2 regions of the Luteimonas sp. A478 genome follow, and region 2 is predicted to be linked to the other one. Evidence: riboswitches for the same ligand, from Rfam matches in the RefSeq annotation. Region 2 holds a riboswitch; the other holds the start of a gene.
The links. Region 2 has a riboswitch for cobalamin ahead of ACW7G3_RS04220 (ribonucleoside-diphosphate reductase subunit alpha). Riboswitches for the same ligand answer to the same signal wherever they lie in the genome.

Region 1 (6,586 bases), on a different contig from region 2:
TGCCACGCGCGCGCCAATGCCACCCGCTTCCAGGCGCCCGAGGTCAGCGTGACCCACTACATGGACCGCGATGACCAGTTCCTGGCCACGATCTCGCCCCGCCGCTACTTCTGCATGCAGTGCCACGTGGTGCAGACCGACGCCGCGCCCCTGGTGGCCAACAACTTCCTCGATATCGACAGCCTGCTGATGCAGGAACAGGTGCAGGAGCGGAATCAATGAGCTGGTGGCGCAGAGCCGGTGACCGGGTGCGGCCGTTGTGGCGCACGCTGCGCTCGCCCAGCGTCCATTTCAGCCTGGGCTTCCTGACCCTGGGCGGGTTCATTGCCGGGATCATCTTCTGGGGCGGCTTCAACACCGCGATGGAGGTGACCAACACCGAGCAGTTCTGCGTGAGCTGCCACGAGATGAAAGACAACGTCTTTGAAGAGCTCAAGACCACGATCCACTACAGCAACCGTTCGGGCGTACGGGCCACCTGCCCCGACTGCCACGTGCCGCACGAGTGGACCGACAAGATCGCCCGCAAGATGCAGGCCTCCAAGGAGGTCTGGGGCAAGATCTTCGGCACCATCGACACCGAACTGAAGTTCCGCGAAGGGCGGCGACGCCTGGCCGAGCACGAATGGGCCCGGCTGAAAGCCAACGATTCGCTGGAATGCCGCAACTGTCATGAGTACGACTCCATGGACCTCACCCGCCAGGCCAGCCGCGCGGCGTGGATCCACCAGCAATACCTCGGTCCCGGCCAGGCCACCTGCATCGACTGCCACAAGGGCATCGCCCACCAGCTGCCGGACATGAGCGGCGTGCCGCAGGGCGGCGTGGTTTACTGACGCCCGGCAGGCACTTCAGCATTGTCACGACCGCGACCCGGCCCCGGATAGCGACCAGGCACCAGCTCCGTTGTAGGAGCGCGTCATACGCGCGAAACCGCGTGACTTGTGGTCGGGGACGGGGCTTCGGTCCCGACGTCGTTGCCGCAATCCACGGCAAAGCCGTGATTCACGCGGCTTCGCGCGCGTGGCGCGCTCCTACGGGTGGGGCGGGCTGATGTTGCGGCTGGCCTCCAGGGGCTCGGGCATGGCCATGTGCGGTATCACGCCCAGGCATGGCACCGGCAGGGCTTCGCGCAGCAGCTCCACGTATTCCTGCTGCCGGTGGGGCACCGGATCCACGCCGCTGCCGATCCAGCCGACCAGTCGCAGGCCGTCGGCCTCGATCGCCCGCGCGGTCAAACGGGCATGGCTGAGGCAGCCCAGGCGCAAGCCGACTACCAGCACCACGTCGGCGCCCAGCGCCCGGGCCAGCGCGGCCTGGTCCAAGCCGTCGGCCAGGGGCGCCATCCAGCCGCCGACGCCCTCCACCACTACGGTGTCGGCCATCGCAGCCAACCGTGCGCATGCCGCCTGCAGCGGTTCGATCCGCACTTCGATCCCCGCCTCGCGCGCGGCCAGCTGCGGAGCGGTCGGCACCGGCAGGGCGTACGGATTCACGTCTTCATAAGCGGGCCGCGGATCGCTGGCGGCCTGGAGCAGCAAGGCATCTTCGTTGCGCCATCCCTGCTGCGTGTGCTCGCAGCCGCTGGCCACGGGCTTCATGCCCACGGCGCGGCGCCCGTGCGCACGCAGGGCGTGCAGCAGCGCGGCCGACGCCAGGCTCTTGCCCACCCCGGTATCGGTGCCCGTTACGTAGAGGCGGGTAGCACTCACGACCGCCCTCCGACTACCCATTCGTTCGCGATCCTGGCCATCATCCGGCGGCTTTTCCTGCTGTTGCTACACTGCGGCCATGTTCTCATCCACACCCCTCCAAGGCGACAAGGCCAGTCAGTACGAACAGCTCCAGGCGCAGGCACTGTCCCTGCTGACCGGCGAGCGCGACCGCATTGCCAACGCGGCCAACCTGTCGTCGCTGGTCTTCAACGCCCTGCCCGACCTGAACTGGGTAGGCTTTTATTTCTTTGATGGCACCGAGCTGGTGGTCGGCCCCTTCCAGGGCCAGCCGGCCTGCGTGCGCATCCCGCTGGACCGCGGCGTGTGCGGTGCTGCAGCGAGTACGCGCACCACCCAGCGGGTCGACGACGTGGACGCTTTCCCCGGCCACATCGCCTGTGACGCCGCCTCCCGCTCGGAAGTGGTGGTGCCGCTGGTCGACGGCGGCGACAGGCTGATTGGCGTGTTCGATATCGACAGCCCCGTGCCAGCCCGGTTCGACCAGGTTGACCAAGCCGGTCTGGAGCAGATCGCCCGCATCTTCATCGAGTCGCTGCAATGAGCGAAGAGAAGATGCGCAACATCGGCCCGAAGTCCGCCGCCTGGCTCCGCCAGGTGGGCCTGCACACGCGCGCCGACCTGGAAGCCGCCGGTCCGGTGGAGGCCTACATGCGGGTGCGTCGCGCGGGCTTCCGGCCCAGCCTCAACCTGCTCTATTCGCTGGAAGGCGCACTGCGCGATTGCCACTGGCAGGAAGTGCCGGACGAGCGCCGCAAGGAGATGGTGACAGCCGCCGAAGCGGCCATCGCCGACCTGCCGCTGCCGCGGGGCCAGGAAGAAGCCGGCCCGGTGACCACCACCATCATGCAGCCCGATCCCACGGACGACTCCCTGTAGGAGCGCGCCACGCGCGCGAAGCCGCGTGACGCTGATCTGTGCGGGCGGCGACGGCAACGGCACGCTGACCGACGCCCTGCGCCACGATTGAATTCACGCGCCTTCGCGCGCATGGCGCGCTCCTACGGGCTACAATCGCTGCGCTTCAGGTGACCTGTCGGCGTCCGCCTCCAGGTTGAAACGGGAAGCCGGTGACGCCCGCGAAGGGCCATTCCGGCGCTGCCCCCGCAACGGTAAGCGAGTCCAAGGCGTCGCACACCGCCACTGTGCCCCCTGTTGATGCCACAGGGATGCATGGGAAGGCGCGACGGCCCGGATCGGAGCCGGCCACCCAGCCACTCCGCTCCACTCGCCAGCCCGGAGACCGGCCTGGAGCATGGGGTATCCATCCCCCCCACCCTGGTTGCGATGCGGAGGGCATTGCGGCAGAGATGCCGGAATCCGTGCCGCACCGTTCCCGCGCCCCTGCCCTGTCCCTCTGCCTTGCAACTGCCCATCACCGGCGTCATGGCGCGTGCCACGGCGTCCACCTTTCCGGCGGAGAGACCATGCAGCAACACATCCTTCCCCTGTCCCTTGCCCTCGCAGCCGTGCTGGCATCACCGGCGGCGATGGCCCAACAAGACCCTGTCCATTCTGATCCCACCCAGCTCGACGAAGTGGTGGTGACCGCCACCCGCACCCCGGTCGCGCTGATCGACAGCATCGCCCCGGTGCAGGTGCTCGACCGCGAGGAGATCGAACGCAGCCAGGCACGCAGCCTGCCCGAACTGCTGCGCGGACGCGCCGGCATCGACCTGGTCAACCAGGGCGGCGCGGGCAAGCTGACCACCATGTCGATCCGCGGCACTGAATCCGACCACGTGCTGGTGCTGGTGGATGGCGTGCGCATGGGCACGGCCAGCGCCGGCCTGGTGATGTTCCACGACCTGCCGGTGGACCAGATCGACCGCATCGAGATCGTGCGCGGGCCGCGTTCGAGCCTGTACGGCTCCGAGGCGCTCGGCGGGGTGATCCAGATCTTCACCCGCCGTGACAGCGGCGCGGTCACGCCGCGCTTTCGCGCCGGCATCGGCAGCAACAGCCTGCGTGAGGCCAGCGCGGGGATCGGCGGCGGCAACGAACGCGGCTGGTTCGGCATTGATGCCGCCTACCAGCGCACCGACGGCATCAATTCATGCCGCGGCTCGGCAGAGCTGTCCACCGGCTGCTTTGCCGACGAGCCCGACCGCGACGGCTACCGCAACCGCTCCATCAGCGCGCGCGGCGGCGTAAACCTGGGCGAGGCGCTGTCACTTGAAGCCAATCTGCTGCGCGCCGAGGCCGAGAACGAATACGACGGCACCATTTTCGGCGGCAACGAGTCGGACAACCTGCAGCAAGCCATGGGCGCCACGCTGACCTGGACGCCTTCCGACCAGCTGCAGCTGACGGTGCAGGCGGGCCGCTCGCGGGACGATTCCGACAACTACTTCCGCGACGGTGACGCGCCGCGCGAGTTCGTCAGCGCGTTCGATACGCGCCGCGACAGCGCATCGTTGCAGGCCGACTTCATCGCGGCCGCCGGACAGACCCTGACCGCAGGCATCGACTGGCTGGAAGACCACCTGGACAGCACCACGCCCTATGACGAGGGCAGCCGTGACAACCTCGGCGTGTTTGCCGGCTATGAGGCCCGGTTCGGTGCGCAGCGCCTGCAGGCCAGCCTGCGGCATGACGACAACGAGCAGTTCGGCGGCCACACCACCGGCAGCGCCGGCTGGGGCATGACCCTGGAGAGCGGCTTGCGGGTGAGCGCGGGCTATGCCACCGGCTTCCGCGCGCCCAGTTTCAACGAGCTCTACTTCCCCGGCTCCAGCAATCCCGACCTCGGGCCGGAGAAGTCCCGGGGCGTCAACCTGGGGCTGGCGCAGAACCTTGGCGGCTGGCACTGGGCGCTCGATGCCTACCAGACCCGGATTGATGACATGGTCGGCTACGACGCCGGCTGGAACCTGATCCAGGCGGACGAGGCGCGGATCCGCGGCGGCGAGCTTACCCTGGGCACCCGCGTGGCCGACTGGGATCTCGCAGTGCAACTGAGCCATGTCGATCCGCGCAACCGCAGCGGCGGCGCCCTGCACGATAACGTGCTCACCCGCCGCGCCCGCAACACCGGCCGGCTGGACCTGGACCGGGCCTTCGGCGCGCTGCGCTTCGGCGTGACCGTCAACGCGGCCGGCAGCCGCTACGACGACGCGGCCAACACCGTGCGCCTGGGCGGCTACTCCACCACCGACCTGCGGTTCGAGTACGCGATCAACCCGGCCTGGACCCTGCAGGCCCGCGCCACCAACGTGTTCGACCGCGACTACGAAACCATCGCCTGGTACAACCAGCCTGGCCGCGAATACGGCCTGTCGCTGCGCTACAGCCCGGCACGCTGAGTCTCACCGGGGCCGGCCGGATCTGATCCGACCGGCCCCGGTAGGAGCGCGCCATGCGCGCGAAGCCGCGTGACATTGATCCGCGCAACACACGTCCGGACGTACGGATTCAGGGGCTACGGCCTGGTAAAGATCATCTCGGCCGATCGCCCGGCCCCCGCCATGATTCACGCGGCTTCGCGCGCATGGCGCGCTCCTACCGAGGGCACCCACCCAACCGGCGGCATCCCCGGAGGTCAGGAAGCCTGCGGAAGGGTCAGAAGATCCTCGAACCGGTCGATCACCGCCAGCGCGCCCGCACCGTGCAGGTCGAAGCCGCGCGGATAGCCGTAGCTGACCAGCACCACCGGCATCCCGGCCGCGCGCGCGGCGTTGAAGTCGGTTGGTGAGTCGCCAACCATCAGGCAGCGTTCCGGCTCGATCCCGAACTGCTCCGCCAGGTGCAGCAGCGGCTGCGGATGGGGTTTGCGCTCGGGCAAAGTCCCTGCACCAACCACGCCGGAAAATGCACCGTCAATCTGCAGTTCCTTGAGCAAAGGCGCGACGAAGGGTTCCGGCTTGTTGGTGCACACCGCCATGATCACGCCTTTTGCGGCAAGTGCATCGAGCGTTTCGCGCACTCCGGGATACAGCTGCGGGCTGAGCAACAGGGTGTCGCCGTAGTGCTTCATGAAGCGCGGGAGCAGTTCTTCGGTTGTGCGCGGACTGCCCACATGCTCCAGCGCGGTCTCCAGCAGCATGCCGCTGCCGTCGCCGATCCAGCTGCGTACCAGCGATTCGTCCACCTCGGCCAGGCCCTCTTCGGCCAGCATGCGGTTGACCGCAGCGGCGATGTCGGAAGCGCTGTCGACCAGGGTGCCGTCAAGGTCGAACAGGACGGCGGGAAACGGAAAGGACACGGCAAACTCCCAATAAAAGATCCCCCATTGTAGGAGCGCGCCATGCGCGCGAAGCCGCGTGACCTTGATCAACCTGGATGGGCGGTTCTCGCGTGGGCGGGCCGGGCTCAGGCGAAGAGGGGGGGTTGGAGCGGGATTTCTTCGCGGTCGCGGAAGCTGGACAGGCCGACGCCGACGAGGCGGTAATGGGTGCCGGGCGGCAGATCCACCCGGTCACGCAGGGCCAGGGCAATTGCCATCAACTCTTCCACGGACGCGGGCGGGATCTCCGGCGTATGGCTGCGGGTGATCGTGCGGAAGCGGTCGGTCTTGAGCTTGAGCACCACCGTCCGGCCGATGCGCTCGGTCTTGCGGGTAGCGGCCCAGGTCTTTTCCGCCAGCGCGCGGATGGCCGGCGCCAGTTCCTCCAGCAGGAGATCGTGCTGGAAGGTGTCTTCCGAAGAGATCGACTGCACCGGCTGGTGCGGCTGCACGGGGCGCTCGTCGATGCCGCGGGCACGCTCGTACAGGCGCAGGCCGAAGCTGCCGAAGCGCTCCTGCAGCACGTTGCGCGGGATCGCCTGCAGGTCGCCCACCGTCTTTACGCCCAGCCCGGTCAGCCGGCCCTGCATCACCTTGCCCACGCCCGGGATCAGCGCCACCGGCAGCG
Region 2 (6,586 bases):
GGGTGGAGCCACTGGTCCTGCACGGGCCACCCGAAGACTGGGAACGTCTGGAAGGCATGCACATCTGGATCCAGGCACCACTGGCCATCAGCGGCCATCGTGACTTGGCCCGGGAAGGCGTGCTGGTGGCCAGCTTCGACGGACGCCTGCCCGCGCCCACCGAAGTCGCCCTTCCCGGCGAGGACGCTCGCCTCGTGGCAGCGGACAACGCCCGTCGCAGCGTGCTGATCGACGATGCCATGCAGGACCGGGATCCACGCCAGATCTGGTATCTGCCGGAAGACAACCAGACCCCGCGCACCGGCAGCGTGCTGACCGGCGTACAGGCCGTGGTCGACCAGCGTGACGGCCAGTACCGGCTGCAGCTGCTCGACAAGCCGGTCCTGCACCCGGCACCGCGCCCGCAGCCACCGGAGGTGGAAGGCGACCTGCGCCTGGCGGTGTTCAACCTTGAAAACCTGTTCAACGGCGACGGCCGGGGCGGTGATTTCCCCACCGCACGCGGGGCGCGCAGCGCCGATGAGTACGCCCGCCAGCTGGCGCGCCTGCAGGCCAGCCTGCAGATGCTTGCACCCGATATCGTGGCGTTGATGGAGCTGGAAAACGACGGCTATGGGCCGGACTCGAGCATCGCCCAGCTGGCCACGGCGCTGGGCCCGGACTGGCGCTTCGTGGATGCCGGCGAAGGCCCCGGCGAGGACGCCATCCGGGTGGGCCTGCTGTATCGCGCCTCGGTGGTGGAGCCGGTGGGCGCTCCGGCCACGCTGGAAGGCGGCCCTTACGGCACCCGCAGCCGGGTGCCGCTGGCGCAGGCGTTCCGCGCCGACGGGGGACCGGTGTTCACCGTGGTCGCCAACCACTTCAAATCCAAGGGCTGCGGTGAAGCCGTCGGCCTCAACCGCGACCAGGACGATGGCCAGGGCTGCTGGAATGCGCTGCGCACGGATTCCGCGCGGCGCCTGGTGGAATGGCTGGCCACTGACCCGACCGGGTCGGGCACGGGGCTCGCCGCCCTCGTCGGAGATCTGAACTCATACGGCATGGAGGATCCGATCCGCCTGCTGCGCGATTCCGGCTGGCTCGACGTGTTTGAAGGCCGCGAATCGTACAGCTATGTCTTCGCTGCCCAGGCCGGGCGCCTGACCCACGCCTTGCTCAGCCCGGAGTTCGCCGACCGGCTGCGCGCAACGGCGACCTGGCACAGCAACTCCGATGAGCCGGCCAACGTCGGCTATCGTGCCGCCAACGGCGATCAACCGCTGGAAAGTCCGTGGCGAAGCTCGGATCACGATCCGGTCATTATCGGCGTAGATGCGCGCCTTCCCTGACCGGAAAACCTTGCCTGAACACCGGATCGCCTATCATTTCGATCATGACTACCCCCAATTTCCCCATCCAGTCGGGCGCGCTTTCGCTGCCCGGCCCCTCCGGCGCGCTGGAAGTGGCCGTCGATTTTCCCGATGACGATGTGGCGGCACTGCCGCTCACCGTGATCGTCTGTCACCCGCTGCCCACCGAGGGCGGCACCATGCACAACAAGGTCGTGACCATGACCGGGCGCTCGCTGCGCGAGCTGGGCGCCACCACGGTGCGCTTCAACTTCCGCGGCACGGGTGACTCTGAAGGCACGTTCGACGAAGGCCGCGGCGAGGTCGATGACCTGCGCGCCGTGGCGGCCTGGGTGCGCGAGCAGCGTCCGGGCCAGCGTCTGTGGCTGGCCGGCTTCAGCTTCGGCGCCTACGTGAGCCTGGCCGCCACGGCGCAGATCGAGCCCGGGATGCTGATTTCCATCGCCCCGCCCGCAGGCCGCTGGGATTTCGACTCCATCCAGCTGCCCACCTGTCCCTGGCTGGTGATCCAGGGCGAAGAAGACGAGATCGTCGATCCGCAGGCGGTGTACGACTGGCTGGACAAGATCGACGCCACCTCCGAGCTGGTGCGCATTCCCGACAGCGGGCATTTCTTCCATCGCAAGCTGATGGACCTGCGCGGTGCGGTCAAAAACGGAGTGCGCCAGCACCTTCCGGCCGCCGAAGCGTGACCCCCGGGCGGCGATGACCCCAACGCAGGCCTACGACGCCGGCGTTGCCGAAGGCAGCTGGCAGGATGATCCCGCCCAGCGCGCGGTGCTGGTGGAGCTGGACCGCATCCACGCTGCCGTGTCGCGGCCCGCACCGCGGCGCGGCCTGCTGGACCGGCTGCGCGGCGCCGGTACGGACGAGCCCATCGAAGGCCTGTACCTGTGGGGCGGCGTGGGCCGCGGCAAGACATTTCTGGTCGACCTGCTGCATGCCGCCCTGCCGCTGCCTGATCTCAAGGGCGCCGAGCTGGCGCGTGCCGGCACCTCCGAGCGCGCACGCGGGGCCCGCGCCGCCGCGCCCGGCAAGTACCGCACCCACTTCCACCGTTTCATGCGGCAGGTGCACGAACAGCTGCAGGCGCACGGCGGCGAACGCGACCGCTTGGCCCTGATCGTGCAGGGCTGGCGCCGCGCGGGCCTGCGTGTGCTGGTGCTGGACGAGTTTTTCGTCGGCGACATCGGCGACGCCATGATCCTGGCGCGCCTGCTGGAGCGGATGTTCGCCGAAGGCATCGTGCTGGTGACCACCTCCAACGTGGCCCCGCCCGACCTGTACCGCGACGGCCTGCAGCGCGCGCGCTTCATGCCGGCGATCGACCTGATCCAGGCCCACTGCCGTGCGCTGCATATCGAAAGCGAGACCGACTACCGCCTGCGGGCGCTGACCCGATCGCCGGTCTACCGCACTCCGCTGGATGAAGGCGCCGAAGCCTGGCTGCAGGCACGCTGGCGCGAGCTGGGCGGCAGCCAGGCCCACCGCGATGGCGGCATCGAGCTGGAAGGGCGCCGGATCGCGGTACGTGCGCGCTGCCCGGGCATGGCGTGGTTTGATTTTGACGTCCTGTGCGAAGGTCCGCGCGGATCCAGCGACTACATCGGGATCGGGCGCGAATTCCACACCTTGCTGCTGGGCGGCATCCCGGTACTGGACGGACTGCGCGACGACGCCGCGCGCCGCTTCGTCAACCTGGTCGACGAACTCTACGACCGCCACGTCAACCTGGTCTGCACCGCCGCCGCCGAGCCGCCCGCGCTGTATGCCGGCGAACGCCTGGCCGGCGCGTTCGAGCGCACCGCCTCGCGGCTGATCGAAATGCGCAGCGCCGAGTATCTGGCCAGTCCGCACCGGCCCTGAGCACCACCCCCACATTTTGCGTTGACAAATTCCCGGACCACGATATGTTGTGTCCGTCGGTTCCGGCGGGCGCTACCCGCCGGATGAAAAGGGAAGCCGGTGAAGCCGTTCCACTCAGGATCGGCCATTCCGGCGCTGCCCCGCAGCGGTAACTGGGAACGACCCCGCCATACAGCACTGGAACCACCTGGGTTCCGGGAAGCGGCGGGCAAGGTGGAGGCCACAGGCCTCCGTGCCCATGAGTCCGAAGACCTGCCGACAGCCGCGCGCAAGCACGTCGCGCGGTGCCGGCTGCGGAATCTCCGGGGGGAGATGGCTGGCGAAGCATGCGCGCGGCCTCCGCTTTCCGGGAGGCTGTCGCTGCCCCTGCGACGCCGCTTTCCCATCCTGTGACGAATCCGCCCGCCCGAGGGGGCGAGGCCGCGCCGACGCCTGCGTCGGCGCGCGCCCGTGCCCTTCACCGCCTGTCGGGGACAGGTGGATGTGCGCAACCGATCCGGGAGACATCCATGAGCAGCAACGACAGCGCCACCCTCACCACCACTGCAGGGACTCCCGCGGCGGACAACACCGCGGCTGCACCCCCCGCCCCCGCTACCTCCGGCCCCGCGGATCCGATTCCCTGCCCCCGCAGCGCCAGCCCGGTCCCGGCCAGCGGTCCCGACCCGGTCGGTGCCGGCACGGCTACCTGGATCACCAAGGAAGCCGGGAACCGCCGCATGCCCTACGATCGCACCCGTCTGGAACGCGCCATCGACCGGATCCACGCCGAGTTCCAGCAGCTCGACATCGCCCCCTACAAGGCCGCAGTGTTCGGCTTCGTCGAACGCAAGCAGGCGGTCAACGCCGACGACCTGGTCGACCACCTGATCCGCGAGGCGGAAGCCCGCGTGGACGTGACCGCGCCGGAGTGGGAGATGTTCGCCGCGCGCATCTACCTGCACCGGCTGTACAAGCGCGCCAGCCGCAACCGCTTCTACGACGTGGGCGAGAAGTACGGCTCCTACGTGGGCCTGCAGGAGAGCCTGGCCGACCGCAACATCTATTCCAACGACATCCTGCGCGCCTACTCCAAGGAGGAACTGGAGGAGGCCGGGCGCATGATCGAACCCGATCGCGACCGGCTGTTCACCTACAACGGCCTGTACCTGCTGGCCACCCGCTACCTGGCCACCGACACCAGCCGGGCGGTGTATGAGCTGCCGCAGGAGCGCTGGCTGACCATTGCCCTGTACCTGATGCAGGACGAGGGCGGCAGCGCCCCGGGCAGGCGCGAGCGGCGCATGCAGCTGGTGGGCGAGGCCTACTGGGCGCTGTCGAACCTGTACATGACCGTGGCCACGCCCACGCTGCAGAACGCCGGCAAGGTGGGCGGCCAGCTGTCGAGCTGCTTCATCGACACGGTCGAGGACTCGCTGCAGGGCATCTACGACTCCAATACCGACATCGCCCGCGTGTCCAAGGGCGGCGGCGGCGTGGGCGCCTACATGGGCTACGTGCGCGCGTCGGGCTCGGCGATCCGCGGCGTGCCCAACTCCTCCGGCGGCGTGGTGCCGTGGATCAAGCAGCTCAACAACACCGCCGTCTCGGTGGACCAGCTGGGCCAGCGCAAGGGCGCCGTCGCCGTGTACCTGGACGTCTGGCACCGCGACATCGAGGCCTTCCTGGACCTGCGCCTGAACAACGGCGACCAGCGCCTGCGCGCGCACGACGTGTTCACCTCGGTGTGCATCCCGGACATCTTCATGGAGGCGGTCGAGCGCCGCGGCGACTGGTACCTGTTCGACCCGCACGAGGTGCAGCGGATCAAGGGCTGGTACCTGCAGGACTTCTTCGACGAAAAGAAGGGCGAGGGCAGCTTCCGCACGAAGTACGAAGAGGTGGTGGCCGACGAGCGCATCAGCCGGCGCACGGTGAAGGCGATCGACATCTTCAAGCGGATCATGGTGAGCCAGCTGGAAACCGGAAACCCCTTCATGTTCTACCGGGACGAGGTCAACCGGAAGAATCCGAACAAGCATGCCGGCATGGTGTATTCGTCCAACCTGTGCACGGAGATCCTGCAGAACATGAGCCCCACCCGGCTCATGCAGGAGATCATCTCCGGCAACCAGATCGTGACCACCCGCCAGGCCGGCGACTTCGTGGTCTGCAACCTGTCATCGATCAACCTGGGCCGCGCGATCGTGCCGCAGGACGCGCAGGGCGACCTGATCACCGACGTCCTCGAACGGCTGATCCCGGTCCAGGTGCGCATGCTCGACAACGTGATCGACCTCAATCAGCTGCCGGTCCTCCAGGCCACCATCACCAACCACAAGTACCGGGCAATTGGCCTTGGCACCTTCGGCTGGCACCACCTGCTGGCCCTCAAGGGCATCCACTGGGACACGCCTGAAGCCGAGGAATTCAGCGACACGCTGTACGAGCGCATCAACCAGCTCACCATCCAGGCCAGCATGGAACTGGCCAGGGAGAAGGGCGCCTATCCGGCGTTCGCCGGCAGCGACTGGCACACCGGCGCCTACTTCCGCGACCGCGGCTACAACGATCCCCAGTGGCTGGACCTGTCGGCCCAGGTAGCGGTCAATGGCCTGCGCAACGGCTGGCTGATGGCGGTGGCACCGAACATGAGCACCGCCCAGATCGCCGGCTCGACCGCATCGATCGATCCCGTCTACTCCGCGTTCTATTACGAGGAAAAGAAGGACTACCGCCGCCCGGTCGCCGCACCGGGACTGTCTCTGGAGACCTGGCCGTATTACGAGAAGGGCGGCTATCGCTTGGACCAGTTCGCCAGCGTGCGCCAGAACGCCCGTCGCCAGCGCCATATCGACCAGTCGATCAGCTTCAACTTCTACGTGCCCAGCACCATCCGCGCCAGCACCCTGCTGGAGCTGCACATGAGCGCATGGCGCGAGGGGCTGAAAACCACCTACTACGTGCGCTCCAACGACATCGACATCAGCGAGTGCGAGTGGTGCAGTAGCTGAAAACGCATTCGCGCTTTCAGCTTCCACGGTTCGCGTTGCGAACCGTGGACCCTGCATTACCAGCTCCCAGGCCCCCGCGCCTTCGGCGCGCCCCCCTGACTCAGGGGGGCTTTCCTCCAGAAGGTTTGCGCCGCTGCGCGCCACCCGAATAAGAGAACGCAGACATGTCCGCTACCGCTCCCTCCACCGCCACCCCGCTCGAGCGCATCCGCATCCTCGAGCCGCGCCATCCCAACCGCTCCACCGGCATCATCAACGGCCGCACCAGCGGCATCCTCAACTGGAACGACATTCCCTATCCGTCGTTCTACCGCGCCTACAAGGAGCTCTCGACCAACTTCTGGATCCCGGACGAGGTCGACATGAAAAGCGATGCCA

Region 1: another riboswitch for cobalamin. It lies ahead of btuB (TonB-dependent vitamin B12 receptor); the one in region 2 lies ahead of ACW7G3_RS04220 (ribonucleoside-diphosphate reductase subunit alpha).

What each region holds. Positions count from the first base shown of each region.
Region 1 covers NZ_JBSVRF010000005.1:241,097-247,682, forward strand. The annotation lists gene ACW7G3_RS11625 (nitrate reductase cytochrome c-type subunit) at 1-222, shown strand, start outside; gene ACW7G3_RS11630 (cytochrome c3 family protein) at 219-836, shown strand; gene bioD (dethiobiotin synthase) at 1,035-1,733, opposite strand; gene ACW7G3_RS11640 (GAF domain-containing protein) at 1,792-2,277, shown strand; gene ACW7G3_RS11645 (TfoX/Sxy family protein) at 2,274-2,612, shown strand; cobalamin riboswitch at 2,743-2,999, shown strand; gene btuB (TonB-dependent vitamin B12 receptor) at 3,161-5,038, shown strand; gene ACW7G3_RS11655 (phosphoglycolate phosphatase) at 5,275-5,937, opposite strand; gene dinB (DNA polymerase IV) at 6,045-6,586, opposite strand, start outside.
Region 2 covers NZ_JBSVRF010000002.1:113,463-120,048, forward strand. The annotation lists gene ACW7G3_RS04205 (ExeM/NucH family extracellular endonuclease) at 1-1,328, shown strand, start outside; gene ACW7G3_RS04210 (alpha/beta hydrolase) at 1,373-2,041, shown strand; gene zapE (cell division protein ZapE) at 2,055-3,215, shown strand; cobalamin riboswitch at 3,256-3,489, shown strand; gene ACW7G3_RS04220 (ribonucleoside-diphosphate reductase subunit alpha) at 3,725-6,208, shown strand; gene ACW7G3_RS04225 (ribonucleotide-diphosphate reductase subunit beta) at 6,373-6,586, shown strand, end outside.